Regions from separate parts of the Rossellomorea sp. FM04394 genome, predicted to be linked through region 3. Evidence: riboswitches for the same ligand, from Rfam matches in the RefSeq annotation. Region 3 holds a riboswitch; each other region holds the start of a gene.
What was found. A riboswitch is a leader RNA that binds a small molecule or an ion and turns the genes downstream of it on or off. The one in region 3 is predicted to bind S-adenosylmethionine.

Region 1 (7,789 bases), 1.4 Mb from region 3:
TCACTGTTAATTATGACCATAAGTATGGGAAGCTATGCGAATTCTATAAATGCCTGAGCCAATAGTCGTCTTTTAAATTAGTAGGGGGATGAGAAAATGACTAATAGTAGTAAACTGGAAAAAGAGCTGAATAAGGAAGAATGTCATCCCGTCGATAGGGAAATTTGCTTAGCATCACCCATGCCGATGTTCGTAATCAATGAAGAGTTGAAAATCGTCTATGCCAATCTCGAAGCATGTGAAACACTGGAGACAACTTCTGAATCGATTGTAGGCAAGCTGTTCAGCGGTTTTTTCTCTTCTGTTCCTGCACCGATTGTTGCTCATTACAAGGAAGTGATGGAAACAGGAAAAACCCTTGAAGATGAAACCCTAATGAATATTACCGATAAGAAAATCCTTCATATTGAGCTCTTGCTCAAAAAATCGACCATTTCTCCTAATGCCTATCTCTACTTCAAGGATGTAACGGAACTAAAGGAAAAAGAGCGAAAAGATCATATGAATGTCCATTTGTTATCGAATATTTTCCAGAATGCATCAGAAGGAATCGTTCTCTTTGATATTGAAGGAAATATTAACGATGTGAATCAGGCGTTCAGTTCACAAGTCGGATTGGACAAGGAAGAAATCACAAACAGGAACATAAGCTCCTTTATCCCTGAAAATGCCCATTATAAGATTGAAAAGATAAAAGAACTGATTTCTCAAAATAAAAAAGCACGAGGAGAAATTCCGATAAAAAAAGCACACAGCATATCGATTGTTGAATTTACGACAAGTCCCTATGTGCATCACAAGCTTCATATGGCCATCCTTAGAGATGTAACCGAGAAGAGACAGATGGAAATTCAATTAAAGCGGAACGAAGAGTTATTTAAAGGATTATTTGAAGAAGCGATTGATGCCATTGTGTTATGGGATCAGGATGGTAGAGTATTAAAAGCCAACTCTTCTGCCCTGAAGATCTTTGAATGCTCACTTTCAGAACTTCTTTCGAAGAGAATCAGGGACTTTGTTTACCCTCTGGAAAGCCAAAAGTTTGATCTGGTCATGGAACAGTTAAACAGAAGTGGTGCTGTAAGGGATGAAGTGTTGTTTCTCATGCCTAACAATCAGTTGAAGCATTTGGAATTCACTTCTAAGCTTCATTCCGTTGACGGCTATAACATGACGATATTCCGTAACGTCAGTGAAAGGTATCAAATGGAGAAGGAATTACGGGAGAGTGAGGAGAGGTTTCGGAAAATTTTTGAAGGCTCATTGGACGGCCTGCTCCTAACCAATCACAATTATGTTGTCGTAGATGCAAATCCAGAAGTGAGCAAAATCATTACGATCGAGAAAGATCACTTAATCGGAAAAGATGTACGTGAGATATTGAATATCGAACCTGGTGACGAATCATATGATGAGTATTTACAACAATTAAAAGAAGAAGGACAGGCAACGTTTTTAAAAACGTTAACTTCTCATAGGGATAAGCTTCAATACGTGGAGCTGTCATCCAAGTATAATTTGCTCTCTAATTTGAATCTAACGATCATTCGTGACATTACCGAACAAATTGAAATGCAGGAACAGTTAAGAAAATCAGATACATTAAGTGTAGTTGGGGAGCTCGCTGCCGGGATTGCCCATGAAATCAGGAACCCGATGACCGCCCTAAAAGGCTTTATTCAATTGTTGGAAAATAGTGTAGGTCAAGATCATGAAATGTACTTTAATGTGATTACTTCTGAATTTCAGAGAATTGAATCCATCATTACTGAGTTTCTAGTGTTAGCAAAGCCACAGGCCATTCAATATCAAGAAACGAATTTAATCAAGATCATGAAAGATACCGTTGATCTATTAAGTGCTCAGGCAGTTATGCACAATGTGCAGTACGAGGAGAGTTACCAAAAGAATCTCCCAACCATCATTGCAGAGCCAAATCAGTTAAAGCAGGTATTCATTAATGTCATCAAGAATGCAATTGAAGTTATGACGGACGGTGGGTTCATTTCCATCGGTATCCAGGAAACAGAGGATGAAATGATTCATATTAGAATAAAAGACCAGGGAGGCGGAATTTCAAAGGATAAGATTAAAAAGCTTGGTGAACCGTTCTATACTACGAAGGAACGGGGGACTGGACTAGGGCTGATGGTAAGCTTTAAAATTATTAAAGAGCATAAAGGAAGCGTTCAGGTTGAGAGTATTGTTGGAGAAGGAACCACCTTCCATATTTATCTGCCTAAATCTTAAAGGAGTCGTGCAAAATGTCAATTCATGCTATTGTGATGGAGAGCCCGATTGGAAATTTAGAGCTTCAAGCAGATCATAGCCATCTTATTTCAGTACAGTTTGTAGAAGGTGAAGAGAAGGCGTGTTCTGACACGGATCATCCAATATTAAAGAGTACACAAGAACAAATCAGACAATTCTTTAAAGGAGAGAGAAGAGAATTTGATCTTCCTTTAAGGATAGAAGGAACTGCTTTTCAGAAAGAAGTATGGAACACCCTGCAACAGATCCCATTCGGTGAAACATGGTCTTATCAGGATGTAGCCCAAGCGATTCAAAGACCTAAAGCTGTAAGGGCAGTAGGGCAAGCGAATAAAGCCAATCGTTTCCCCATCATCATCCCATGCCACCGAGTCATAGGTAAGAATAAAACACTTACAGGCTATGCCGGTAAGCAGGTGGATAAGAAAGAAACCCTATTGTTGTTGGAAAAATAGAATGAATTACAGGTATCTTCCATCGGGAGGATGCCTGTTTTTTATACGAAATTGATTTTCCTATCTATTTAGATTATTATCTAATTAGACGATAATCTAAATAGAGAGAGGGAGACATTTTGCAATTAAGTAAGCAGGTGGCTTTTCATAAAACGATGGGGGATCCGACCCGGATCAAGATTGTCTATTTACTGACATCAGAAAGCTTGCACGTGGGAGCAATTGCCGGAAAGCTGGGACTCACTGCCCCGACAATCTCCCATCATCTAACGAAACTGAAAGAGTGCAATCTTGTTTATTCAAGAAGAGAGAAGAACACGGTTTACTACTATTTAAATAAAAAGGTTTTAAGACATCATGGGAATGTTCTTAATCAGTTTGCTCAGGAAGAGAAAGGGGAAAGTGTGATGTCAGAGAAGTTATTGAAAGAAAAACAGAAGGTAAAGAATAATTTTCTGGAGAAAAATGGACGAATCAAAAATATTCCTTCTCAACAAAAAAAGAAATTATTTATTTTGGAACATATGGTGGAAGGATTAAAGGTGGGTGAAAAATATCCGGAAAAAGATTTGAATGAATACATTCAGCAATTTCATGAAGACTATGCAACCCTAAGAAGAGAATTTATTATTCATCAGTTTATGTACCGGGAAAATGGCATATACGAAGTGAACCCGAGGGAAATGTGGGCGTCATCAAAACTATATGAATAATATCGATGAAGTCTAAAGAAGAGCAGGAGAAATCTCCTGCTCTTTCTTTTGGCTTTAACCGATGCTTTGTTGGATACTTTCTTCAAAGCTAGGGTAGAGAACACCTTTTTCCGTTATAATGCCTGTAATCAACTCATGCGGAGTAACATCGAAAGCAGGATTATAAACAGGTACATTTTCTGGTGAAATCAATGTTCCACCTACTATTGTGATCTCTTCCCTGGTTCTTTCTTCAATCGGAATCTCATTACCATTTCGAATTGATAGATCGAATGTGGAGGACGGAGCGGCCACATAAAAAGGAATATTGAAGTGTTTACACAGAATGGCGAGCATGGACGTTCCGATTTTATTTGCGGTATCCCCGTTGGCAGAGATGCGATCAGCACCAACGATGACAGCTTCCACCCCTCTTTCTTTCATGGTATGAGCCGCCATGCTATCGGTGATGAGGGTGACGTCAACTCCTGATTGTTGTAATTCCCAAGCAGTCAGTCGTGCTCCTTGAAGTACGGGCCGTGTTTCACATGCGTAAACCTGGAACGCTTTTCCTTTTTCCCTTCCTAAATGAAATGGGGCTAATGCCGTTCCATACTTACTCGTTGCAATGGAACCGGCGTTACAAATGGTCATCACGATTTGTTTGTCCTTCAATACACTTAATCCATATTCTCCTATTAAACGACATACTGCCTCGTCTTCTGCATGAAGTTGGACTGCAGCATGAAGTAAATTGGTTTTGGCTTCATTAACCGAAGATATATGCTCTAGTACATTTTCTAAGCGATTTAAAGCCCAAACCAAGTTGACCGCTGTAGGACGTGAACCGGCGAGATATTTCTTGTCTCGTTGAAAGAGGTCCATAAATTCTGCTAAGTCATTCGTTTCATATTGACGGGCTGCATGGGCTAATCCGTAAGCAGCTGTAATGCCAATGGCGGGAGCACCTCTCACTTTTAGCGTAATAATTGCATCGTAATATTCTTCAATGTTCGTCAGTTTGATGTATTCCACTGTGTTAGGCAATTTTTGTTGATTTAGAATCAGTAAATAATCTTCATGCCACTCCAGTGAAGTTGGAATTGTAAGTGTTTGTGTCATGATAATCTCCTTTATTCATTAGGAATGAGACTGTATTAAGGATATGAGTTCCTCGATGGAATAAATCTGTTTACGTTTCACGATCAGTTCTTTCCCTAGGGCTAAGCAAGCACGTTTGGCCTGTATTCTTTGTTCTTTATCAGCGATGATTTCCAAGTCTTCAACATGAGCAAGACCTATTGTTCTTCTGATACATTCACAGCCTGCAAAACCGATGCTGTCTTGAAAGCTTTTCTCCAATACATATTCAAGGTAGCCATTTACCTTCGTGTAGGCATCGCCACTTACTTTCCAATGGTTGGAAAATGTAGTGGAGAAGACGTTCCAGGTTTTCTGGATGTGATAGAGAATCGTTTCTTTCTCTTCAGGGTTTGAAATCACCTGGAAAATAAGGTTTGCGATGAATTGCCCAATATCAAAGCCTATCGGTCCATAAAAGGCGAACTCGGGATCGATCACTTTTGTCTGATACTGATCGACAAAGATGCTTCCAGTATGAAGGTCTCCATGCAGCAAGGCTTCTCCTTCAGTTAGAAAGCTCTTTTTCAATTTGGCCACTTCAAGTTTTAAAGTGAAATCATCCCATAACTGCTGAACATCCTCAGATAATTCTTCCTCAAATTCATTGGTTTCACTGTTGAAAAAAGGATCCGTGAATACAAGGTCTTCAGTGATTTTGCACAGCTCTGGATTTGAAAATTCTTTCACATATTCCTTTTTCTTGAAAGGATGAAGGGCATAATCGGATGTGTAATACAGTGTATTGGCTAAAAAAGTTCCAATGTCTTGGGAGAGCTGTGGATACTTTTCCCCTTTGATAAGACCTGTTCGGGCAATCGTCAGTGCACTTAAATCCTCCATTACCGTAATCGCAAGTGCAGGGTCTGAGTAGTACACTTCAGGAACCAGATCTCCCACAAATGATTGTTGAAGCTTTAGAGCACCCGCTTCGATTCTTGCCCGTTCGATTGTCAATGGCCAGCTTTCCCCTACAACCTTTGCATAAGGAAGTGCTTGCTTTATGATGATTCCTTTACCTGTCTCACTCTCCACTACATGAAATACCAAGTTTAGGTTACCGTCTCCAATTTCTTTACACGTCAAGAGAGTTCCGTCTTCAAAAATTCTTAACCGAATGGCCAGCACAATTGCTGACTGTTCAGTAAGTGGTTGATACGCATTAAGTTTTGTAATTGCCATTTTTATTCCTCCTTTTAGTACACCCCTTATTTAAAGACGGTGTTATGGAGGCTTTTCCGTGGCATAAGAAAAGCCTCTTTCCATGTTCGAAAGAGGCTTGAAGAATCATCTTCGTCGCCTCTTATCTCTCAGAAAGAATATCTTTCTGTTGGAATTAGCACCGTGCCTTACTGGATTAGTCAATCCGGCGCATACTGCGCCCCGCTTTAATGCGGTATTATGGTCGGTTGCTGGGCTTCATAGGGCCAAATCCCTCAGCCAGCTCTTGATAAGAGTTGCGTACGCTATTTAATTAAACTTTCAGAATGTTTCATTTGAATTGAATGGTACCATTTAAGTATTTTCCATGTCAACGTTTTTTTGGAAAATAACCTTTCTAATAAAAATCCGGTCTTCGGTCCTGGAATATCGGAATCTGCTTTCTGACTCTTTCTACTTCATGTAAATCGATTTCAGCTGAAACCAATTCTTCCGTTTGAGATCCCTTTGAAAGAATCTCTCCCCATGGATCAATGATGAGGGAACAACCGCCAAATTCATTGTTCGGGTCACTGCCTACACGGTTGCAGGCGATGACGTAGCACTGATTTTCAATCGCCCGTGCCCTTAAGAGGGTCTGCCAGTGATCAATCCGTGCTGCTGGCCACTGTGCTACGACAAAAACGACCTTGGCTCCCATTAGTACATGTTTTCTGAACCATTCCGGAAAGCGGATGTCGTAACAAATCAATCCTGCCATTTCTGTTTCTTGAAGGGTAAACATGCCATCCTCTTGTCCGGGAAGTAAATAATGATGTTCATCCATTAGCTTGAAAAGGTGAAGCTTTGAATACTGTTTCACCAACCGGCCATTGGAATCAACTACTAAAAGTGTATTGCTTACACCATTCTGTGTTTTGTTTGCTACAGAACCACCTACAATCTGAATGGAATTTCTTTTGGACAGGGCGGTCAGGAAAGAAGATGAATCATTTGCTCCGTTATCAGCGATGTCATCCATTCTTGTAAGATCATATCCAGTCGTCCAAAGCTCAGGCAGTACAACTGTATCACAGCCGTCTTCACTTGCTTTTTTAACCCATTTCTCGACTCTTTTCTTGTTTTCTAAAGGATTTCCGAACACAATATCCATTTGTGCGATACCTATCTTTTGAATCATTTCTTTCACCTCATTGTGGCCTTTTGGAATTTATTGCTTTACATTCTTTATTTTCCGTTATATCATTTGTGACTAGAATTTGAAAGTAATAAATTTTCAAAAAAATGTAGTGGGTGAGTGTATGAAGACTTATAGTAAGGCAAAACGTTTAGATTTATTACCTGAACAATTTTTCGCATCCCTTGCAGGGAAAGTGAATGCTGTTGTGAAAGAGGGACATGATGTCATTAATTTAGGGCAGGGAAATCCGGATCAGCCGACTCCTCCTCATATTGTGGAAAAACTGACAGAAGCAGCTGCTACACCTTCCAATCATAAATATCCCCCATTTCGTGGGTTATCGTCATTTAAAGAGGCGATTGCCGCTTTCTACCTCCGTGAATACAGTGTAGGTTTGGATCCGGAAACAGAGGTAGCTGTGCTGTTTGGAGGAAAGGCAGGATTAGTTGAAATTCCTCAATGTTTATTGAACCCTGGTGATGGTGTATTAGTGCCTGATCCCGGTTATCCTGATTATTTATCCGGGGTTGCATTAGCAGAAGCCCGCATGATTAAAATGCCTCTCCGTGAGGAAAATGGATTTCTACCTGATTATCAAGAACTGTCCGGTGAAAAGTTATATAATGCAAAGCTAATGTTTCTTAACTACCCCAATAATCCAACTGGTGCGATCGCCACAAAATCATTCTTTGAAGAAACAGTGGAACTTGCCGATCAGCATGATATTTGTGTTGTGCATGACTTTGCCTATGGAGCGATTGGATTTGATGGACAGAAACCTATTAGCTTCTTGGAAACAGAAGGAGCTAAGGATGTCGGTATTGAAATCTATACTCTATCGAAAACATATAATATGGCTGGCTGGAGAGTCGGGTTTGCAGTTGGGAATA
Region 2 (7,789 bases), 950 kb from region 3:
CAGTCAGGTGGGTGCCGGTTATCTTTTTTTCTAATTTTAAAGGCCACAATTCCTTTCGGAAAATAGCATAAAAAATGTTCAAGAAATCGGGAAAATAGAATAGATCAAAAGGACTAATCTCGTTTTAATCACAAAGCCGGATAATTGATAATTTTTCAAATATATATGATTTAGTGCCGATTTTTCTTTAGAATTTACTTTTAATATTCAGTAATATAGGTGCGTAAGTAAAAATGACTAGGATAATAGTTCTGTTTGAGACTTAAAGAAACCTGCTGAAAACCCCAATTTTTTCATGATCAGTTATTAGTATAATAGGAGTATAACCTATATTGAAATAAAAACTTGGATGAAATGAATCAACCTATACTACGTCACCCTGGAGGTTAAATCATGCATATTGGGACATTTATTAAGTATTATCGAATCTTTAAGGGAATGACCCAGAAACAGGTAGGGGATGGGATCTGTACACCTGGCCATATCAGTAAAATTGAAAGCGGACACTTACAGATTACGAAAGATAAAATCGAATTGTTCAATCAAAGGCTGAATATTAACGTGGAGAAAGAGTTAAAGGCGTTTAAAAAATTACGATTAGATTTGGAATTGTGGCATGATGTCATGATCAAGCAGGTAAATGGAAAAATCGAATTATTGAAAGAGACCATCGAACAAAATCCATTAATCAAAATTGAAACGCTTAATGGCACCTTTAAGCTGCTGAAAGCAAGGTACTTTATTATGAAAGGAGAGCTAAAAGAAGCTGCATTCTATTTAGGTCAGTTTTCTAATAAACGTCTGTCCTTCCATATGTTCGATTATGATTTTCACTTATACTATCATATAAAAGGCATGTATGAGCTTGCAAAAGGAAATCCGCAAACAGCCATAAAGTATTTGGAGAAAATAGATCGGGATATTTATTCCAATCCTGAATCCTATTATCATATGTCAGTTGGCTATCATGATCTTGGACAGCTTGACAAATCCCTGCGATATAGTCAGCTGGCTTTGAACTATTTCAAGGAAACGTTTAATTTTACAAGGTGTATAGATGCTGCTACGATTCAGTTGGTAGCAGAAGCCAGAGGCGAAGAAGCGAGTCTTGCGTCGCTAGTGGAGAAATATGACGAGTTGATCCAACATTGTGATAATCTCCATGATCATAGAAGAAAAGCCGTTCTTCACCTGAATTTAGGGAATCTTTATCGAGACGTAATGGATGATAGAAAAGCAAGAGACGCATTTCACATAGCATATGGATTATTGAAACACGAGTCCGATAAAAGAATGTATGTAAACAGCCTCTTTGGTTATATTGATAGTTCCATGGATGTAGACGGTTCCGCAAATAATGAAAAATATGCTAGTTTAATAGAGGAGGGACAGACATCTGTGAGAGATATGAAAAATTCCTACTTGGAAACGTTCTTTACGATGCTTGAGATCAGGATCCAAGAGGGAGAGGAAGCATATTATCACTATATTGAGAATGTCATCATCCCTCTATTAAAGGAAGAAGGGCAATATGCCCAGTGCAACTATTACATTCAAAAGCTCTACAACCATAATAGAATGGATGGTAGTAGAGAGGCAAAAGGAAAAGAATGCGTATTTAGCTGACGGTTATATGATTAGAAATGACAGAGAAAGGAGAGGTTTAGATGGAAAACCCGGATCGATTAATTTCATCATTTGATGAGGTGACATTGAGTGATTATAAAATGCCCATCATTTGTATTTACTCAAGCCCAAAAGATTATAAAGGCATGTTTGTGGCAAGGCTATTCGATGTCAATCAGCCCACTCATTATATTTTGATGAGACCTACATTAGAAGCAATCCGAAGTGAAATTCCCGAACGTTTCTCGATCGTACCGAAAGCACAAGGGGAAGATACCAGCATCGTCGAAACATGGATTTAACTCCTAGTAAAAAGCTTCATCCCTCTAAAAGGGATGAAGCTTTTTACGTATTTTCATTGGCAGACGGATAGAATTTACTTTCGATTTTCTTATATTCCCTAAGATTTTCAGTGAGACGTGCCAGTTTATGAACTTCCTGGAGAAGAAACGTCTTATCCAACTCATAAATCACTTCTTTTTCAATATGATCAATGGTATTACAGGCAAATTCCCAAATGGCTTTGTGTTTAGAGGGGGCAATGGACTCTGCAATAAGTGAGAGTGCCCGAACGATGTCAGTAATGATGAGATGATTGTTTTTTGCATAATGCCTGATATAGCCAAATCCACGATAGAGATAATAATCAAATGCTTCTGTCTGGAGAATGACTCGAATTTTTCCTTCCTGATCGATTAAATAGGGGGTGAAGGAAAGGTGTTCTTCAACTGTCAGCATAAGATCGGCCATCTGATCAATCGTATTGGATGCCGTTTTAGGGTCATCATTCCCAAGGGACTTAATCGCAACTTCTGCAAGCTTATGGATCCCCATCTGGAGATCTTGAATTTCAGTCTCCTTCTGGCCCATTTCGATAAAGTCGAGATGGAGATCAGTGGAAATATCTTCGGTCTCAGGTCCCCAAATGCTCATCAATTCATTCCCTGCCAAAACATAATCCCCGACTTTATGGTGGAGCTGAATGACAAGTTGATCTCTTTTGGCCGCTTCAATCATTCCATGAAAATCGATCAACTGTATATATCCCGACTCTCTTGACTTCACATGAACAATATTTTTCTTATGATGCTCCATGATATCCCCGGCATTTTTAGTTCGGTGGGCTTCTAAGTCATGTTTCAGCGTTTGATTGATCATCACTTCAGAAACCTGCTTCATATTGTACGTAATATTGTGTACCTGCATCCAGGTAGAGGCATGGTTAATAAAGTAGATAAAGGTGACGGCAGTAAGGAATGCAAGTCCGATCGTCATGGTCGGGGCAGCAACAAACAATTCTTCCTTTGAATTTCCGATAAAAAGAAAGAGGAGCAGTACGTAAACAAAACTGCCATTGAAAATTCCAAGGGCGTGCTGCGTTTGTTTGTCCGAAATGAAATCAAGGAGCATCCTGGGTGAAAATTGACCACTGAACATCGTGAGTACTACAAGGAGCGAATTCAGCGTGAAAGCACTGAGTGTGAGAATGGCCCCGATGAGTGTACTGACAAGCATGCGTGTAACAGCGGCATCCATACTTAGGAAACCATATGTGTACTGAGAAATGTCTGCATACAGATCTAAGTAGAGAGTGAGAGCGACAAGGAGTATGGAGAAACAAATATAAAAGAACGGCATATACCAAATGTTCAGTCGAATCTCACGCATTCGTTGCCGTTTTGACATGAGCATATATTTTCTGATGGATAAGGGAAGCATTTTTTTGAGCATAATAGATTCGGTTCCTTTCAAATAAAGAGATATGGGTTAGTTTTCCCTGCCAGATCATGTTAAAACGTCTCTCTGTAAATTAGATTAATAGGCTCGTAGAAGGAGCTCAATCTTAAGTAAACCAATAGGAATTCCCCTCTCTCGTCACATTAGAAAGAATTTTTTAAAAATAACAAAAATGGTATTGACGAAGGAATGAATCCCCTATATAATCCAATTCATACTCAAATAGCAAGTAATACCAAAACAAACGATATATCTCTTATCAAGAGCGGCGGAGGGATAGGCCCGATGAAGCCCGGCAACCTACAGGATCAGACTGTAAAGGTGCCAATTCCTACAGATTCTATATGGATCTGGAAGATAAGGGGAGGAGCATGCTCATAAAGCCCTCTTCTTAAAAAGAAGAGGGCTTTTCTGTATACCCTCTTTCTTTCCCACATTATTCTAAGTGATTCCTAAGTGGAGCTTCAAAGGAATGAACCAAGCTAGTCTGAAAATGAAAAAATGTGATAAAGGAGGCTGAAGCATGTCAACGATAAATGTGGCACTTCTGGGGTTTGGAACAGTCGGGCAAGGAGTCTGTGAAGCCATTGATACCCATCAGGAAAGAATGAGGGAAATCCTGGGGAAAGATGTAAAGATAAGGGCCATCCTTATTAAGGATCCCGCTAAAAAACGGAGCATCGATTCGTCCATTAAAGTAACAACGGATTTTCAAGAAATCTTGGATATCCCTGATCTTCATGTGATATTTGAAGCAATAGTAGGTGAAGAACCGGGTCATACGTATTTAACCCAAGCCATTGAGAAGGGAATTCATATTGTAACCGCCAATAAAGCGATGTTTGCTAAATATGGTCCGGATCTATTGGAAAAGGCGAGGAATAATGGGGTATCCATCGGTTTTGAAGCGACGACAGCCGGAGGAATTCCCGTAATCGGGAGTATCAGGCAGCTTCTTAAGGTGAATGAGATCGAGCGGATTCAAGGGATCCTGAATGGGACGTCCAATTTCATCTTATCGCAAATGAGAAAACGTGGAATTTCCTTTGAGACAGCATTAAAGCAATCGCAGGAAAAGGGGTATGCTGAAGCTGATCCGACCAGTGATATTGAAGGTTATGATGCTTTTTATAAACTCCTCATTCTAAGTCAAACCGCCTTTGGCAAACAGCCGGATTGGAAGGATATCAGACGAAAAGGAATATCACACCTGACAGCAGAATGGCTTCAAGCAGCGGAATCTTTTCGATTGCGATTTAAGCATGTAGGCTCCCTGGAACGGGATTCATTCAATCACATCAAGGGTGAAGTCGAACCGATCCTTGTCCATGACACCCATCCTTTTTACGGCGTGGAGGATGTGGAAAATGCCGTCTCACTCAAGGGCAGTCTTGTAGGCAGGGTCACCCTGCTCGGTCCCGGTGCCGGTAAATTACCTACCGGAAGCGCCATGGTAGAGGATTTTCTTTCACTGATAGAACGGAAGTATACGGACTCTGCACAAAGCACAGCGAGCTCTGGGGAAGTTCATGAAGAGAACCGCCACCAATGGGTTCTGAGAATCCGCGAAAATGAAGATTATCAAAGTTGGATCCCATCGTTTACACTAAAGGATCGCATTCAGCTGGACGATCACTTGTATGTTTTTGTTGAAGGCAGCAAAGACACACTTCAAACTCTTCTAAGGACACATGATCATATCCAAGCCGTTTCTATTCTAAAAGAAATTCCGTTGGAAAATAAAGTGAAAACTGGCGCTGCCGTTTTATAAAAAGAGTATTTAGCAAGTATCATACCGATCGTTGTTTAAAGGAAATTTCTTTAAGAGAATGTTTATCACGATGTTGTTTGGAGCGGAAAGCAGCCACTACAGGATAAGTGAAAATAAAAACAGCTTCAAAAAAAAGGTCTGATAGAAAGTAGGGGGATCACTTGAGTATTATTGTTCAAAAGTTTGGTGGAACCTCTGTTGGTTCTACAGATCGAATCAAACGGATGGTCTTCCATGTCTTGAAGGAAAAAGAAAAGGGGCATGACGTTGTTGTAGTGGTTTCAGCTATGAATAAAACGACGGATACCCTCGTGAAATTGGCAGGGGAACTTGCAACAGAGCCAAGCAAGAGAGAAATGGATATGCTCTTAAGTACTGGGGAGCAGGTGACGATTTCCCTTTTGACAATGGCCCTCGAGCATCAGGGAATCGAAGCAGTTTCCCTGACAGGGAGGCAGGCGGGTATCCAAACGGACGGAGTATATGGGAATGCGAAGATTACCTCGATTGATACCGAGCGGATCAACTCGGAGTTATCAGACGGACGAATCGTCGTAGTAGCCGGCTTTCAAGGGATTACCAAAGAAGGAGAGGTCACCACATTAGGGAGGGGCGGTTCGGATACGACGGCAGCTGCTCTTGCATCGGCGTTAAAAGCCGTAAGATGTGATATCTATACAGATGTGGATGGTGTTTATACATCGGATCCACGAGTCGTTCCCCGGGCATCGAAAATTGATACTCTCTCCTATGAGGAGATGTTACGCTTGGCCACCATGGGAGCAGGTGTCCTGCATCCAAGAGCCATTAAACATGCGAAGGAACATCACGTGCCGCTTGTTGTTTGTTCCAGTTTGAATGAGGGACGTGGAACCTTGATCAGTGGGAAAACTCAAAGAAATGCCCCAATAGTCGGAGTAGCCCATCAGGAAGACATCTGTGTTCTCACAATCCATGATTGTCAGGGAGGAGAGTCACTGATTCTTTATGATCTGGATTCACACCATATCGAGACAGAAATAATAAAGTTTCAGGAAAACCTTGCCCTCATCGTTAAAGAACAGGATTTTCAAGCAGTAAGGAGAATCGTTGATCAATATAACCAGGCTTATTCCCATATAGAACAAAGAGAAGATCTATCTAAAGTATCTGTGATTGGACGCATCGACTCATCCCGTGAGGTGAAAGAGAAGGTTACCAACGTTTTTCATGACTACCATATTGGAAAGGTGTCCATATGGGAATCTTCCGTAGGGTTAAGTGCTCTTGTGGAAAAAAGTGATGTGGAAAAGGCGGCCAGGGTCCTTCATATGCACTTTGGCCTGGATTATATAGAGTCAAGGAGAGCCGTACTATAAAGTAAAGAGTGGTGATGCCTTCCGGCTGTCACCACATCCCAAAAGGAAAGGTGTATAGGCATGCCTATACACTTCTTCTATGGACTGATCAACACAGGTGTACCGATTGGAATGAGGCCGGCCAACTCCTCAACATCTTTATTATACATTCGTATACATCCTCTGGACACGGCATTCCCAATTGAACTGGGGTCATTTGTTCCATGGATCCCATAACTTTCTTTTGATAAGCTCATCCACATCGTTCCAAAGGGTCCGCCGGGATTCGGTGCTTTATTAATGATGATGAATTCCCCAATTGGGGTTTCGAAGAGTACTCTCCCCACTGCAATGGGGTACTGCTTGATTTGAATGCCATCTTTGAATAAACGCAGCCAGCGGTTGTTAACAGAGACTTGAATACGGTAGGGATTCGCAGTAGCGTCAGGAATCCCCGGTATGGTGACCGTTTGCCCGGGATATATATTATCGGGGTCTATACCTGGATTAGCGTTAAGGATGACGGCCAATGGAGTCCGGAAGTCCCTTGATATCTGACTAAGTGTTTCTCCTGTCTTTACTGTGTGTATCAGCTCAAACACCTCCCAATTTCACTTTCTTTCCAGTCTATGTACATGTGAAAAAGTCGGTTCATCAGACGAGCCGGGACATAAAAAGGCCTGCATCCATAAAAGACGCAGGCGTAAAAAGCAGCTTATTGAGGAAGGTTCTGCTGTGGAACCGTCGTATAGCTTTGCAGCATGAGAGTCATATCCTGTTCATTCAGCTGAGGAACCTGATAATAGCCATGCTTGTTTTGATAGAGGAATATCTCATAACTCATTTCGATGAAGTTCGGTACGCTGTCTGCCACAACACGGCGTAATACGGGGTTCGTCATCTCAAGAGCCGTCATGGCAAGCAGGGTGGCCAGAGATTTCGTTTGTCCTAGCATATAAGCTGACAAGCCTTTATCTGAGAGCTCATTGACGAATTGGTTCGGTTTTTTTGGTGGTCCTGGTTTCACTCCATAAGTAGTGGCGTGGGATTGAGTCATTTTGTATTGTTGGGTTGGGACAGCCGGGTCATGACCTGTCGAAAAGCTTCCCACAATCGTATTATACATAGTCGTCACGAAAGTCGACTGCCTCTTGAGGATATCCTTTAGTTCAGGGTCCTGTATGTGTTGATCATACATTTGATATTGATCCAGCATGCTGATGATTCCGGCAATAATTTCGTGGGCATCAAATAATTCATGACCCCCATGGTCTTTACTTTGATTATTCATCATATTGGGTGGCATTTGGTTTCCCCG
Region 3 (7,789 bases):
ATAAAACCATAAAAAGAAATTAATGGTAATAAAGTCCGGGAGGCTGTTAGTGAAATGAAAAAAAATCTTCTACTAAAATCTGTTTTTATTGGTGCATTAGGATTAGCTATGATTACGCCAACCGCATCTGCCCATGACGTATTAGACGATGTTTCAATTGAAAAAGGAGCTGAAGCCGGTAGTCTTGCTGTCATCCCGCAGTTAGAAGGAAGTAAAAACGTGAGCGGCTGGAACGAAGTAGCGGCTGTCCAGTTAAAAGAAAAGGATGGAGTTCAGAATAATACCGCAGATGTTTATGCCCATAAAAATTTTGCTTATGTTGGAACCCATACAAGTAATGGTGGAAACGGTGGCGTAAGAGTATTTGACTTGAAAGATCCTTCAAACCCGATTGAAGTTGCTTCTTTTGGAGATGAAATTCCGGGTACATGGCAGGAAAAAGTTGTTGTAAAGCAAGTGAATACGAAGGATTTTACAGGTGATTTAGCTGCGGTAAGTGTACAACGGCTCGATCGAAGTAACCCTGACTCGGTTGGTGGAGTACTATTGTATGATGTAACAGATCCATATCATCCTAAGAAATTAGGTTTCTGGGCAGTTGATCAGCGAGCATCGGGTACCCACGAGTTGTACTTGGCGAAACAGGGAGACCGAGCATTTGTACTGGCAGCAAGCAATTATGCGGATTACTACACACATGGGGAAAAGAAGGATTTCTCATTAGTAGAAGTTACGGACCCTGCCAACCCGAAAACGATTTATGAATTCGATCCGAGACAACTTGATGAAGTTCCGGATGACTTTAATGGCTATCATTGGAATGCACCCGACGGCAAGGTCCGTCCTGTTTTCAACCATAGTGTCATGACGGATGAGAATGCACAAACCGCATTCCTGTCATTTTGGGATTTAGGGACAATCATGCTGGACATAAGCGACCCGGACAATCCTGAGTACTTAGGACGTACTGAATTTGCTTCACTACAACAAGGGTCTGCCCACTCTGCCCAAGTAGCGAAAGGGGGAACCGTGCTTATTGAGACGAGAGAGGTCTATGCTCCTAAAAGAGAAGGGTATGAAGAGTCATACGGGTATACGAGAATCTTTGATATTAAAGATAGGTCCAACCCTAAATTATTAAGTGATTTCAAAACGGATTTAGTCGACAATGTCGAGGATGGGGTTACATTTGCAAACACAGTTCATGATCCTAAAGTAGTAGGGAACACCCTCTACCTTTCCCACTATGCTGGAGGAGTAAGAGCGGTTGATATCTCCGATCCTTCAAAGCCAGAAGAGATCGGAAGATATGTACCGGAAAACTCATTTGTATGGGGCGTATTTGCTAACCGGAACTATATACTTGCTTCCGACATGGGAACAGGTTTAAAGGTGATTCAGAAAAATAATAAATCAGAGTAAATCCCTAATGGCTCTGCGATAAAGTCGTTCTTTGTCGTGGAGCTTCCTTAAGCGGAAGAATTTGATCTCAATTGTAAATGTTATATTAAACCAATGCTTATTTTTTTGTAAAAAGAGGACTCTCCCTTATAATCAGAAGGTGAGAAGGAGATGAGTCGATATGGATTATGCAATTGTGACAGGAGCAACAAGAGGCTTGGGAGAGTCGATTGCCAAGCTTTTTATCGAAAAGGGCATAGGGCTGATCAATGTTTCGCGATCAGATAATGAAAGACTGCGAAAGCTTGCCGGGGATAAAGAGGTATCGTATGATTTCTTACCGTGCGATCTTGCAAAATCAGGAGAAACAGAAGCGGTCTTCCGTGAAGCTGGTAAAAAGGTATTTGGATATAAACCTGAAAGAGTGTACGTTGTCCAAAATGCCGGTGTGGTGACACCAATCAACCCTTCTGGTGAAGTAGAAAACCAAGCTCTTGAAACGAGTGTGCATGTGAATTTACTATCTCCCATGATCGCAACCAATGAGATGATAAAAGCAGCCCGTGGTTCTGAATCGAAGATGATCATGATCAATATCAGCTCTGGAGCAGGAAGTCGCCCTGTATATGGCTGGAGTACGTACTGCGCAACCAAGGCGGGAGTGAACATGCTGACAGAAACCGTAAGCTTAGAGCTTTCTAAAAAGCATAGCCGACATCAAGTGATTGCCTTCAGCCCTGGTGTGATGGATACGGACATGCAAGGGGAAATCCGTTCATCCTCGAAAGAAGCCTTTGCCGATGTCGAATCCTTTCAGCGCTATAAAGAGGAAGGAATGCTCCGTGAAACAAATACCGTGGCAGATGCGCTGGTTAAGCTTGTGACAGAAAGCGAACTTGAAAGTGGCAAGCTTTATCATGTAAATGATTTATTATAAAAAGAGAGCAGATTCCTGTAAGGGGATCTGCTTTTTTCTTATCAAAAAGCTCATTTCGTAAAGTTTGTTGTTATTATAGAAGAGAAAGTACTAGTTGATTTCCGCTCCAGGATGCTCGCTTTCCGCGGGGCTGGCGGTGAGCCTCCTCGGCTGCGCCTCCGGGGTCTCACCTGTCCAGCTATTCCCGCAGGAGTCGAGCATCCTTCCGCTCCAATCAACTTTCTGAGCATGAATCCTTAATCGAAAACAATTAAAAGAAGCTTTCTAGCAAACAATCTCATTTAAGTTAAGGAGAGATTGTCTCTCTTAAGGAAGTATCTTTTAAGTAATTTTGTTTTCTAGCACAGTTTGAAGCTCTGTCACAAAAAAACTGTAAAAGATGGTGAGGGGAACTGCGCAGACTCCTGCGGAAGTACGGGCGTGCCGAGACCCCGTTCGGCTAAGCTGAGGAGGCTCGGCCGAACGCTAGCTGCAAGCGGAGCAGTTCCCCTCACCATCCAGCACTCACTAATTGACAGAGCCTTAACAGTGCTTATGTTAAAAAGCAACAATCTTTGCGAAAAGAGAGTATCAAAAAAAGAGACAAACCTCAAAGGATTTGTCTCTCTACTCTCATTTATTAAGATCGAACCGGATTTGCATCAGGTGCTGATTTGCGAGTGAATTTAGGAAGTGCAAATCGAATGGCAATAAGTCCGCAAACAGCAATCAGGACAGGGTAGAAAGCATATGGAATGATGCTGATCGGTGATATGCCTGCAACTTCAGCCACTAACAGAGCCTGTGCTCCGTAAGGAATCAATCCTTGAACGGAACAAGAGAAAATATCAAGGATACTGGCTGATTTACGGGCATCAACGCCATAGTTCTCACTGATCGTTTTAGCAAGCGGGCCAGCAATGATGATTGAGATCGTGTTGTTTGCTGTGCAAAGATTAGTAGAACTTACTAATCCTGCTGTAGCAAGCTGTGCTCCCTGAGGAGACTTGATTTTGCGAGTGGCGTGATAAAGTAAAGCCTGAATTCCGCCGTTATGGCGAATGAGTTCGACAACTCCGCCTATCAGCACAGAAAGGATGACAATCTCTGCCATGCCAGTCATCCCATCGGCTACACTCCCGAAATAACTGGCTGGGGTAAAGCTTCCATCAATGAATCCAATGATTCCAGCTAAAACAATTCCGCCTAACAAAACGACAAACACATTTAATCCTGCAAGAGCACCGATGATAACTCCAAGGTAAGGCAGAATTTTGATCCAATTAAAGCTTTCCGCTCCGACAGTCGACTGATTCCCCATAGTAAGAAAAAGGAGAATCACTATTGTGACGATGGCAGCAGGTAATACAATAAAGAAGTTGACTTTGAATTTATCTTTCATTTCCGTTTTCTGTGTACGAACAGCTGCAATAGTTGTATCAGAAATAAATGATAAGTTATCTCCGAACATCGCACCTCCAATGACCGTTGCCATGGCAAGGGGCATAGAAATATCTGTCCCTGAACTAATCCCGACACCGATTGGCGCGAGTGCTGCGATCGTCCCCATGGATGTTCCCATCGATAACGAAATGAAAGCAGCGATAATGAATAATCCCACAATGATCAAGTTACCAGGCAGCACGGAAAGGGCAAAATTCACGGTTGAATCAACGGCGCCCATCTTTTCAGCTACTCCTGAAAAAGCCCCTGCTAAAAGGAAGATAAAGACCATGATCATGATATCAGGATGACCGGCTCCTTTAGCGAAACGCTCAACCTTAGCCGTTAACGTCTCTTTTCGGTTCATCAACAGACCTACAACGGATGCAATGATAATTGATACTAATACAGGAAAGGCATAAAAGTCTCCTGAAATGATGCCTGCTCCAAGGAACAGAGAAACAAATATGATTAAAGGCAGTAATGCCAATAGATTTCCTCTTTCTTGATTCATTCCTAACACTCCTTTGTCATCGTTCAATTTACTAACATACAAAAAACCCCTTCCAAAATAAGAAGAGGTTTCAATAGAACGAAACACTCCCCTTATCTTTCAAGCATTTCGCTTGCTGGATGTGGCACAGCACTCAATATGAGTCCGCTGCCGAGACATCGCAGGGCCAGTCCCTCCGTCTCTCTGGATAAGAAGAATATCGTATTTAGTTGATTTAAAATATACTTCCATACTTTAAAGGGTTTATTCAAAAAAGTCAAACGGGAAATTTTTCTGAACCAAAAGCGAAGGCGGCTCGTTCAGTCCCGACAAGCATAAGACGAGAACGCCGGAAAGGCGCCTTTTGCCTTTTTGGCGTTCTTGGGTTATGACCTCGAGGGACTAGCCGCCACAGCTGGATGAACCAAAAGCGAAGGCGGCTCGTTCAGTCCCGACAAGCATAAGACGAGAACGCCGGAAAGAGCTTTGAAAAACATGACTTTATCCATAATAAGGCATAAACTCATGGACAATTGAACGTTCAAGGTCTACTATAAGGAAGACAAAAACATCTTGGGGGATACGGTAGTGGAAAGAAATGTACGAAATCAAATTTTTACCTTGCAAGGATTCTATTTATTAACGTTCTTCGGTGTAGGTAGTTTATATCCCTTACTCAGTGTGTATTTGAGCGAAAGCGTAGGGTTAAATGGTTATCAGATTGGAACGATCATGTCTGTAGGTCCCATCATGATGATTTTCTTCCAGCCTATTTGGGGAATGGTCAGTGACACAACTAATCGTCCTACCGTGGTTCTTGGTTTAACCTCTTTAGTGGCGGGAATCTTTGCACTCGGTTACTTGTTTATGGACTTTTACTATGGCCTGCTTCTAGTGGCCATTCTAGTCGCGATTTTTCAAAGTGCAATCATTCCTGTATCAGATAGTATCAGCTTGAAGTATACAAGTAAAGTCCGGTATAACTACGGTAATATCCGTCTGTTCGGTTCATTGGGCTTCGGGATTGCTGTCTTTATGATGGGGAAACTTTCGGAAGGTTTCATCGGTCCCACCATCATCTTTTACTCTTTCTTTATCTGTCTAGTATTATCAGGATTCCTTTCCTTTCGGTTTCCTAAAGAGAGAGCGGCAGCAAAGCTTGATTTAAAAGCAGGGATGAAAGAATTATTTACAATGAAGAAATTCCTCATTTTCTTAGCTGTAACCTTCTTAGTATTCGGTCCAAACCTGGCCAATAATGTTTACTTCGGCTTATTTGTTGAGGATTCTGGGGGGACGTATGCCGGAATCGGTCTTGCGTTTTTAATCGCTGTCTTATCAGAAGTGCCCTTTATGAGGATTGCCGGGGGATGGATTGATCGGTTCGGACTTTTAACAGTTGCAGCGTTAGCGGGTGCTGCGTCCATGCTCCGTTGGCTCTTTTACTTTACAGAGCCCAGTCTTTGGCTGGTTTATTCATCGGCGGTTATGCAAGGTCTGGCCATAGGGCTATTCATTCCGGCCGGATTGCGCTACATTAAAGAAATCACGCCTTCCCATATTACAGCAACAGCCGTTACCGTGTATTCAGCAATCGGAAACGGGTTGGGGAATTGGTTCAGTACCTTTGTCGGTGGTTTTATCTATGAAACGTATTCCATTTACACGGTGTACTTATTCTTCGCAGTCTTATCCCTATTAGGTATTTTCCTTTGCTTCGTTCTCATGAAAGAAGAGAAGAAGAATGCACTTGCCTATTAATTTATTATTTCCAGGCGTCTAATGAGAGTCTCTCTCTTAGACGTCTTTTCTATTTGTTAGAAAATTTAAATAAATTATAATAAAGGAAGGATTTACCTATACCGGCGTATAATAATATATAGAAGCAAACTATTTTGTGGGTGATGACATAATGAGGATCAAATGGGTTTTCATAATAGGGATAGTCCTTTTACTTACAGCATGTACACCCGAGCAGACATTTCAAAAAGACCGATCAAGCAAGACAGTACTCACGATTGAACCTTATGAAGTAAATGCAAAAGAAAAAGAGCTGATTATGTTCACAGGGATTCAGGATATTCAATATTTTGAGATGGACGGAAATCTCGGAGAAGGTGATGATCTGCAAAAGACGCTTGAGGTATATGAAAATGGAAAACTTGTGGAGAACGATCCTTTTTCTTCTAATCAAGTGGAGTACCTATTCAAGCAGTCTCTCTTATCCTTTGGATTTACTTCAGATGAGGAAAAGTTCAAGTTTATACATGGCAGTGAAGGTGGAACGTTTACCATGGTGAATGATTTCGGACCTAGTGGATATACCTTTGGCAGTTTTCTTTCAAAAAAAACCACCTTAGAGAAAGGTCAGCCCCTATATTTGTATGCTATTGCAGGAACCGAAGACGGTCAAATTTCAGGGTTAACCCTTGATGAGATGGGTAAGCCTTCAGGAGGAATCCTGGAAGCAGACAAAGCGTATGTATTCAAAGTCATGGTAACCGACCGTTCAACAGAATGAATTATCCAAAAGACGAACGGCAACGGTCTTCAAAAAAGTAATATGAAAAGGTTTTGATCATCTTGAATTGTGGTACAAGTAGGATAAGATATTTAAAAAGTAATCTCTTAAATGCATCGATTAATAGTTATAAATTTCTAAAATACCAATAAAAATAGCGTCTAATCTATAGAAAAGGGGATTTTAAAATGGAGAATACATTCGTCTACTCAAAAGATAATGCCAACCTTGGAGATACCGTCCAATTTAAAAGAAAGAAGAATGTCATCAATGGTGTGGTGACCACTCTTAGAGAAAACACGGTCATCGTCAAAATGGATAAAGATGTGGCAAAAAAGCTGGATTTACCAGACGATCAAACCGTTGTGGCACATAAAAACTATGTCGTCATTGAAAGAGCTGAAAATGATTCACAACCTGTATTTGTATATGATGGGTGGAATAGCGCATTAAAAGCCTAAGCCCCCTCTGCAAAGAAAAAGATCCCAACACGCCTTCACCATCAGCATGGCTTAAGACGTCTTAGGATCTTTTTTATTTTAATTTACTATTTACATATTCCTCAACCATTTGAGTGGTGACAAGCTTTCTTTGGGGCACGACACCTTGACGGGCAAGGGCGTTGATTTCATTGGTCACCTGATTAATCTTATCCGTTGTAAACGGTTGTTCAGCTAAACAAAGCTGGACAGCTTCGTCGATCTCTTTTTCTCTACGTTCATCCAATAGCATAAACTGTTGAACCAGTTGATTTTGTTTACTAGAATGTTTTGAAATGTCTTTATGTACACTCATGATTTCATCCCTCTCTGATTTGACGCATTATACCCTCTATTATGCCTTTATCAACCTACTCATGGCAATGTCCAAATACTACTTCTATAAGATAGGGGACAGGAGCCTTGAAATCGACTCCTTCAGTTTAATCATTAAAGGTCTTTCATTATATCCGTCCAGTGTCAATTCTCTACTCTTTTCAATATCGTTTATAAACACAGCACTGAGATTTTCAGAG
Region 4 (7,789 bases), 1.9 Mb from region 3:
ATTCATGAAGATAGTCCTACTAGCCCAATTTCCTTTTACGGCACCTCAAAATTAGTATCTGAAACCTATATCAAGCTATTTAATAGGCTCAATGATCTTCCATACACCATACTGCGTTACGCAAATGTTTACGGACCCAGGCAACGCTCGGATGGGGAAGGCGGAGTAATAAGCATTTTTATTGAACAATTATTACGCAACGAAGCACCTGTCATTTTTGGAGATGGTAACCAGACACGCGACTTTGTTTTCGTAGATGACGTAGCACGGGCAAATCTTCTTGCCATCACAAATGCAGACAACCAAATCATCAATATCGGCACCAGCACCCAAACATCCGTCAACCTTCTCTGCACACTACTATCGAACCAACTTCACTCTTCCCTGACTCCTGACTACAAACCGAAACGTGAAGGAGATATTCTAAACAGTCACCTATCAAATGCAAAAGCGCTAGACAATCTAAAGTGGGAACCAAATTATAATCTGATCTCTGGATTAGAGAAAACAGTGGATTATTTCAAAAACAATTATAATGTTAAATAAGTAAAGGAAAAGAACCTGGATAAGCTCAGGCTCTTTTCCTTCTTTAGTTATCTTACTCTCAAAAATGAAAATGTTGAATTTCTAAATCAAACATTCTTCCCCAACCTATCTACAATCCATTCAGCTGTTTCCTTTCCATTTTTAATACACGCACCTATGCCCACTCCAAAATACGATGCTCCGGCCAGCTTGACACGTGGTAGTTCGGTTGCGAGAGTTTCATCTAACGATTGAACAGACCGACTGTGTTCAAGATGATAGTTTGGCATTAGGTCTTTCCAATTCGTCACTTCTACAGAAATCGGATCTCCGTTTATCCCGATACTTTTCCTGATATCATCGAGTGCCGTGCTCACAAGTTCTGCCTCACTAAATTCTTTCAACTCTTTATAGTGAGGGTTTGTGCTTTTGTAAAAAAGTCTCAATAAAAGGTTTTGGTTACTGGACGTATGCTTCCACTTCCGGCTCGTCCATGTGCATGCATCACATTTTAATTCGCTGCCTTTTGAGACGATGAAACCAGTGCCATCAGCAGGAAGTTCCTCATCTGGAATATTAAACCCGAGGTAGATCGAAATGAGTGAAGAGTTTTTCAGTTTATTAAAATCAGGTTCAAGTTTTTCATGGGTCAGAATCTTTTGGGTTACATCATGAGGTGTTGCGAATACCACATAATCCGCTTGAATGCTACCTTGACCACCAAGAGTCAGCACATATTTGTCTCCTGTTTTTTGGAGCTTAGTTGTTTCTACTCCCTTTAATATTGTCGTACTGGAGCATTTTTCTTCTAAACGTTCGATGATGGTTGATAACCCATTTTTAAACGAGATGAATTTTTTACTGGAGGTCCCTTGGAATTTTTGTTTGTTTTTAGATAAACCTTTGATAATACTTCCGTATTCATTTTTATAATCAAGTAAGTATGGGAGGGTCGAAGCCATGGTGAGTTTATGCAAATTCCCAGAATAGACCCCTGACAATACCGGCGCCACCTGATTCTCTACCAATTCCTTACCCAGGAATGCTTCTAGAAATTCACCGATTGAACTTTCTTTTGTAAATTGTGTATTTTTAGTTTCAAGGTCTTTAAGTGCTGCATTCTTACCTTCATCCGACACCAAGGTACTCTTGTGAAGAGACTCAACGGTCATGGGAATTCCAAAAATCGTGTCATGCGGAATCCTATGCAATTCGCCATTGGTATATATGTAGGATATGCCTGTTTCATTATAGACAAGTTCATCTCTAAGGTGCAGTTCATCAACTAAAGGGAGAACCCCTTCATTACGGGCCACAATGGAATCCGCTCCTGCTTCCATAATGAATTCCGCTTCTCTTACACTTCTGATCTTGCCGCCAAGCTGGTGATCACGCTCGATGAGTATTAACTTGATATCTATTTCTCGTTCTTTGGACATTTTTTGAAGATGGTACAGCACTGTTAATCCTGTAATTCCTCCACCTACGACAACGACTGTCTTCATACGATTCACTCCAATAATTGCGTTTATGTATACAGGTTATCATGTTTTTTGTTGATTAGAAAAAAAATCTGTGTCTGAATTGAGAAAAGGTATCGTGAATAAAGGGGTGTAGGCTGAATTAGGAGCATAATCTGCAAGGCTGGACCGTTTTTTTCATCATTCAATTCTTCCTTCACCTTACTCTCAACATCCTATTCTACCTTTAATTATGCACATTTTATATTAATACCAAGTTGACAACTATGAATACTCAACTATATAATGAATGTAATTCATTACGACTATATACACTTATCCAGAGAGGCAGAGGGAATGGCCCGATGATGCCTCAGCAACAGATTCTATACCATAGAACACTGTGCTAATTCCACAAGCAATTTGCTTGGAAGATGAGTTGAAGTTTTGTTGCATTAAGCCTTCTTCTTATCTACTGGGAAGCGGGCTTTTTTTAATGACCCTTCCTCAACTCGTTTACATTATAAGAGGAGTGATCACAATGGGGAAAACCCTACAGGATGCAATTCATAATCGACGAAATGAATTAATTAACAAATTGATAGCCCATAACATTTTCAAAAAAGGAAACAAACAGCTATTCGAGTTGACCCTTCAGGAACTAGAGGACGAATTTAAATACATTCAGAATGAAAGCCATCCGCACAGCGATATAGGCTCGATTCAATGGAAAAACTGTGCAAAGTTAACAAGCTGACAAGAGCCCCAATCCGTGGAAGTGGTTTGGGGCTTCCTGAGTTTCATTCAAATGGTCATGATCATGGTATTTGCAGTTCTTCCTCATGTTTCATTGACAAGTGTCCAGACTTTTTCTAAAATGACATGGGATTGTTTTAGATGTAACTACATATATTTCCATGATAATCCACTCTCATATGAAGGAATACACCCTATGACCCTCAATCTGCAGCATTTTGTGAACGAATTCACCGGCCTCGATAGTTGGTCTCTCTTTTTTATCAGTATTTTCATAAATGTTGTCATCAGTATTCTTGGTTTTCTGCCGAGTGTCTTCTTGACGGCCTTTAACATTTCCGTATTCGGGTTGTTGCCTGGAATCGGGGTTTCCATACTTGGTGAATCATTAGGAGCCATTGTTAGTTTTTATTTATATCGAAAAGGAATTAAGTTTGCCCGTATTGATCAGATTCTGTCAAACAAATATTTTTTTAAATTAAAAGAAGCGTCTGGTACGGAATGGATATTTCTTCTATTCTTCTTTCGTATGGTTCCATTTGTGCCTTCAAGTGTGGTAACCGTTGCGGCTGCCTTTAGCTCTATTTCAATTGTGGCCTTTTCCGTGATCAGTTCTGTGGGAAAGATTCCTTCGTTGTTAATTGAGGCATTCGTGGTGGTGAATGTGTTGGATGCGGATAAGGGCACGGTTATTTTGTTGGCGGGTTCAGTGGTGATCGGGATGATTTATTTGGGATATCGTTGGAGAATGAAAAGATTATGATTTTGGCCATTCCAAGAATCCACTCTATTCAAGGATAGGAAAAAAGACGTCTACCACACGGCCAACGTCTTTTTTCTTGATTACTTATTGTCCATTCACCTCGACGGCATCCTTTTTGTAATATTCTGCAAAGATCTCCGCAAATGCTTCTGTTGAGTTATACAGTTCTACTAAATTATTTTCCACTCCACCAAACTCAAGAAGCATGGCTCGCTCTGTTAGATCCTGGTTATACACCCCATTGCCTTCTGCTCTTGTTTTGATAAAGACTCCGCGGCTGATGCCGGGATACTTTTCTTCTAACTTAGCATTCAACTCTTTCGCGATTTTCAGATTCTTTTCGAAGTTTTTGTTTTCTTTTCCCACTATGAAAAATAAGCGGGCATAGTTTTTGCCGTTAATGGTTTTGGTAGTGATGCTCCGTGGCTGAGAATCCCTATGGATATCGATCAAGTACGTTAAGTCATCGTTTTGGGCGATGGCTTCCTGTACTAGTCCTCTTGATAACTGATAGGATTCAAAATATGTCCATGACTTGTCTTTAAGTGCTTTGTTTACATCTGTCTTATCCTGAACTGCCCCAATCCCCCTAGCTTCAAGCTCTTGCTTTAATTTGGACCCTACAGCAATGACGTTAACCTTCTCGTTGGTACTCGCTGGATCTTTCGAATCGTTATTTTTAATTAGCGGGCTGAACGCTTCCCAGCTGTGTGAATGATAGATGTAGACGGATTTTTCATCAATCTCTTGAACTCCGTCTCCTGAATTGTTGTTTGCCTGATCAATTTGGCTCTGATCGATTTCCTGATCCTTCAACTGATCTTCTGTTGGAGCCGGTGATTCATTTGGGAGGTTCGTAATGTCAGTCCCCTTCCCCGCAACGGCTATGTGAGTATGATAATTTTCGATTCCTGGGATTTCCCGTCCAAATAAACTTCGCGGATCAAGGAGTGAAACATTGGTGACACTTTCCAACCAATCAAAATCATTGTTTAATGCTGCCTCATTCGTAACCCGCAATCCTGTCATTTCCTGTGACAACAACATAAGAAACGTTTCCTTCGGTACTAGTTCCGACATTGATGAATACAGTAAACTATCCACCCTCAATTTAATGGCAGTTGATGAGATCAACCATACGGTCAAGTACATGAGGACAATACCGATCAATACTACCCGAATGATTGCCTTCATAGAGACGAATACTAGTGGGACTAAGCTATTGTTGTTTCGAGACTTATACGACATCATCAGTACCCCTATATAAAGTATTTAATAGTTAACTTTATGCAGGGGGTTGATAGAGTAGAAGGTTTTTCGGGAATTCGGTCGGATTTCCTATTTCACCTCATACCGAAAAATCGTTTTCATCTATTAGTCTAAGTGCATTTCGCAGTAATTCTTGAAGGACTGCTGCGAAAATGGAAATGGTGACAGACGCAAAGCTGATAATGATCCCAACCATAGCAATACCCGGATGAAGAGCATTTTGGATTAGTAGAAATACTATACCTGCCACATAAATGGCAGTAATCAATGAGGCATACAGTTTTATTCGGTGAAGAGCCACTATTGCTTTCGCTGAAAAAGAGTTCTCTTCAATACACGTTAAAAGCATAAATGCTTGGTACAGCGCTAAATTAAATGGAACCGCCGTTAAGTATACCCCTATTAGAATTGGCCATTTCAAATAAGCGAATTCGGGAAAAAGATCAGCCGAATGCTTTGCCATGGTAGGCAACCAGACAACGCAAAGGATGAATACAATCGCTCCTATTGCCATTACGGCCCCTTTTAAGAAAATTGTCGTTGCTCGTTTCATAACACACCTCTGATACCATGTTTTTCTAAATTATATAATGAGATTTATTGTATTCCAATAAAATATTATTGATTAATTATTCTAGATAATATAATTCCTAAACAAACAAACGCATGAGTATACTCATGCGTTTAAAACCTTATCTGCTATTCACCTCATTGGCTACCCTCACCCCCGACTCAATCGCCCCTTCAATCCAACCATGAAAGGAGGACGTGTGCTCACCGGCAAAATGAATTCTGCCTTCAGGTTTCTTGATATAATCCCCGATATCACTTGCCTGTCCAGGAGTATAAAGGGTAAAACATCCTGCGGAGAAAGGATTTTTACTCCAGTTGTAGACTACATAATTGAGCATTTCTCTATACACCTGTTTACCATATATTTTAGAGAGGTCTTCTAAAACCTCATTGATGATGACATCTTTTGATTTGCTGTTCCATAAGAGTGCATTCTGCCCCCAGCTATAGCTGGCTAACATGACCCCTGGCTTGTTGCTGCCTATATCGTGGCTGGGCATATACGTAAAGCGTGTGGGGAGATCAGACACGATGTTTCTGTAATTCAATTCTTCCCAGAAGCGACGACGAAACTCGATTCCTATTTTCACAGATGGAACATTCGTTACTTCACGAATCGCCTGCCACTTTTTAAAGGATATCGAATTATAAGGTATGACATCGATAAACTGGAAGACAGTGAATGGAATGGTCACGATGACATAATCTGCATTGTATTCCCCAACCAATCCATTTTCGGGGTTCACTGTTTGTACTTTCACTCCGCTATTGGATTGAATAATATGGGTGACTTTTTGATTCAGTAGAATGTGTGATCCAAGCTCTTGTACAAATCCGTAAGGTAAGTGATCGTTACCTCCTGTTATTTGATAAAATTTAGTTTGTTTCCTGAATATAGGAAAAATGATGTCTTTTAGAATGTCGACAAACGAGAATTCAGGGAATCCTTCTATACCGAGGATTACATTGATTTTTCGGATTGCATTAAAAGATAATGATTTACCATATGGGTTATTTGCTAAAAATTGTCCCATAGAATAGCTAGAATATTGTTTGATTAATTTTTGCTGTTCATCATGATCACTGTTTCTATATAATTCGATAAAGGGACTGGTTGCTTCAAGGAATAATTCTGAAGCGGTTTTTCCCCTTTCTCCTTCAGGTAACGGATACTGTAGAATGTCTGGGTTTTTTTCGTAATGCTGCCTTGTTGTTAGGATGTTGTTAACTAATAGTAAATCTCTCGGGGAACTATTGATGAATTCTTGATAGGGCAGGTTGAATTTCCGGATATATTCGAACACTAACTTGTGATTATCGGGAATCCTCATGGCGCCCAGGTCCATATAGTTACCCGGGGTGAATGGCTTGCGAACAGTATATACCCTGCCCCCAATACGTTTATTTCCTTCTAGTATCGTCACGTCATGACCGGCTTTTTTCAGTAAAGAAGCTGCGACTAAACCACTCATTCCTGCTCCAATGATTATCACTTTTTTAGACTTAGACGGATTTAATCCATTCCGAATAATGGCCAGCATATCGTCTGGATAGTTCAATTCGGAGGGGTCATCTCTTGAAAGTTGATTTACCATCCCATCACACACCTCCCTTTTTCATACATCATATGACGTCAAAAAAGGAGGTATACGTATGATCTCTGTGACAAAGCGCTCATTTCCAGTCATTTTCAGAACAAACGTTTCTATTTATAGGTTTATGTGATATACTTAAGTTTCATTGGGTCTACGAGACTGTATTTAGTCAATCCCTCGAGCAAGTAGAAGGGAGACATGTTAATATGTCACTAGAAAATATCGTAACCATGCTCAAGACTCTTAAAGAATTCAAGGATAGTGAGATTGTTCATACGATTTCAAATCATGATCACTCACCTGTTATGACCGTTACCTACCAGCTGGACACGGAATGCTTTCAAATCACATATTTGGATTCAATGAAAGTTGAAAAGTATACAGACATAAGCCTTTTGGCGACTACCATAGAAAGTATTATTCTTCTCGAACCATCAAAATAATTTTAATAAAAAGGAGTGCCATTACGATATGCGTAATGGCACTCCTTTTTGTGACCGGGAACGAATGATAGATCATCCAATATTGAAAGAAGAAAGTTGAATGTGGAAAGAGCATTTGGTCACATACGTTGAATTGAAAAGCATTTTTTTAATAATAGAATTGAGCATAATACCGATTCCAGTTTATGCTCGACTTGATACTTTTTAGAAAGAAGGAAGCTCACTAAGATTATTCTCTTTCAGGCCGTCAGGCTCACTGCGAAGAACATCTCTTCCATACCTATGAATCACATCCACATGAGCAAGTTTACCTGCCTTGGCGTCTTCTAGAGCAGTGATATAATCAAGCTCCCTTCCGCTGTCTGTTTTAAAAGCGATGAGATCATCGTCTGCATTTCGGCGAAC

Region 1: linked by a shared signal. The riboswitch ahead of mtnK (S-methyl-5-thioribose kinase) and the one ahead of ACCB35_RS01120 (Na+/H+ antiporter NhaC family protein) in region 3 are both predicted to bind S-adenosylmethionine.
Region 2: linked by a shared signal. The riboswitch ahead of ACCB35_RS18825 (homoserine dehydrogenase) and the one ahead of ACCB35_RS01120 (Na+/H+ antiporter NhaC family protein) in region 3 are both predicted to bind S-adenosylmethionine.
Region 4: linked by a shared signal. The riboswitch ahead of ACCB35_RS10695 (Fur-regulated basic protein FbpA) and the one ahead of ACCB35_RS01120 (Na+/H+ antiporter NhaC family protein) in region 3 are both predicted to bind S-adenosylmethionine.

What each region holds. Positions count from the first base shown of each region.
Region 1 covers NZ_CP168654.1:1,628,405-1,636,193, forward strand. Annotated here, with positions in the region: gene ACCB35_RS08170 (PAS domain S-box protein) at 97-2,250, shown strand; gene ACCB35_RS08175 (methylated-DNA--[protein]-cysteine S-methyltransferase) at 2,265-2,726, shown strand; gene ACCB35_RS08180 (metalloregulator ArsR/SmtB family transcription factor) at 2,846-3,439, shown strand; gene mtnA (S-methyl-5-thioribose-1-phosphate isomerase) at 3,494-4,540, opposite strand; gene mtnK (S-methyl-5-thioribose kinase) at 4,559-5,740, opposite strand; SAM riboswitch class I at 5,859-6,015, opposite strand; gene ACCB35_RS08195 (carbon-nitrogen family hydrolase) at 6,117-6,899, opposite strand; gene ACCB35_RS08200 (pyridoxal phosphate-dependent aminotransferase) at 7,021-7,789, shown strand, end outside.
Region 2 covers NZ_CP168654.1:3,715,531-3,723,319, reverse strand. Annotated here, with positions in the region: gene ACCB35_RS18840 (helix-turn-helix domain-containing protein) at 394-1,626, shown strand; gene ACCB35_RS18835 (hypothetical protein) at 1,668-1,928, shown strand; gene ACCB35_RS18830 (DUF2254 domain-containing protein) at 1,972-3,312, opposite strand; SAM riboswitch class I at 3,617-3,727, shown strand; gene ACCB35_RS18825 (homoserine dehydrogenase) at 3,887-5,134, shown strand; gene ACCB35_RS18820 (aspartate kinase) at 5,296-6,492, shown strand; gene ACCB35_RS18815 (L,D-transpeptidase family protein) at 6,570-7,064, opposite strand; gene ACCB35_RS18810 (spore coat protein) at 7,187-7,789, opposite strand, start outside.
Region 3 covers NZ_CP168654.1:199,446-207,234, forward strand. Annotated here, with positions in the region: gene ACCB35_RS01110 (LVIVD repeat-containing protein) at 55-1,422, shown strand; gene ACCB35_RS01115 ((S)-benzoin forming benzil reductase) at 1,583-2,338, shown strand; gene ACCB35_RS01120 (Na+/H+ antiporter NhaC family protein) at 2,958-4,274, opposite strand; SAM riboswitch class I at 4,364-4,468, opposite strand; gene ACCB35_RS01125 (MFS transporter) at 4,842-6,014, shown strand; gene ACCB35_RS01130 (hypothetical protein) at 6,166-6,774, shown strand; gene ACCB35_RS01135 (DUF2187 family protein) at 6,963-7,235, shown strand; gene ACCB35_RS01140 (DUF2533 family protein) at 7,309-7,569, opposite strand; gene cls (cardiolipin synthase) at 7,654-7,789, opposite strand, start outside.
Region 4 covers NZ_CP168654.1:2,146,133-2,153,921, reverse strand. Annotated here, with positions in the region: gene ACCB35_RS10705 (NAD-dependent epimerase/dehydratase family protein) at 1-546, shown strand, start outside; gene ACCB35_RS10700 (protoporphyrinogen oxidase) at 633-2,030, opposite strand; SAM riboswitch class I at 2,319-2,426, shown strand; gene ACCB35_RS10695 (Fur-regulated basic protein FbpA) at 2,527-2,742, shown strand; gene ACCB35_RS10690 (TVP38/TMEM64 family protein) at 2,938-3,504, shown strand; gene spoIIP (stage II sporulation protein P) at 3,589-4,755, opposite strand; gene ACCB35_RS10680 (DUF2975 domain-containing protein) at 4,853-5,326, opposite strand; gene ACCB35_RS10675 (flavin monoamine oxidase family protein) at 5,466-6,941, opposite strand; gene ACCB35_RS10670 (hypothetical protein) at 7,148-7,384, shown strand; gene ACCB35_RS10665 (DUF3892 domain-containing protein) at 7,589-7,789, opposite strand, start outside.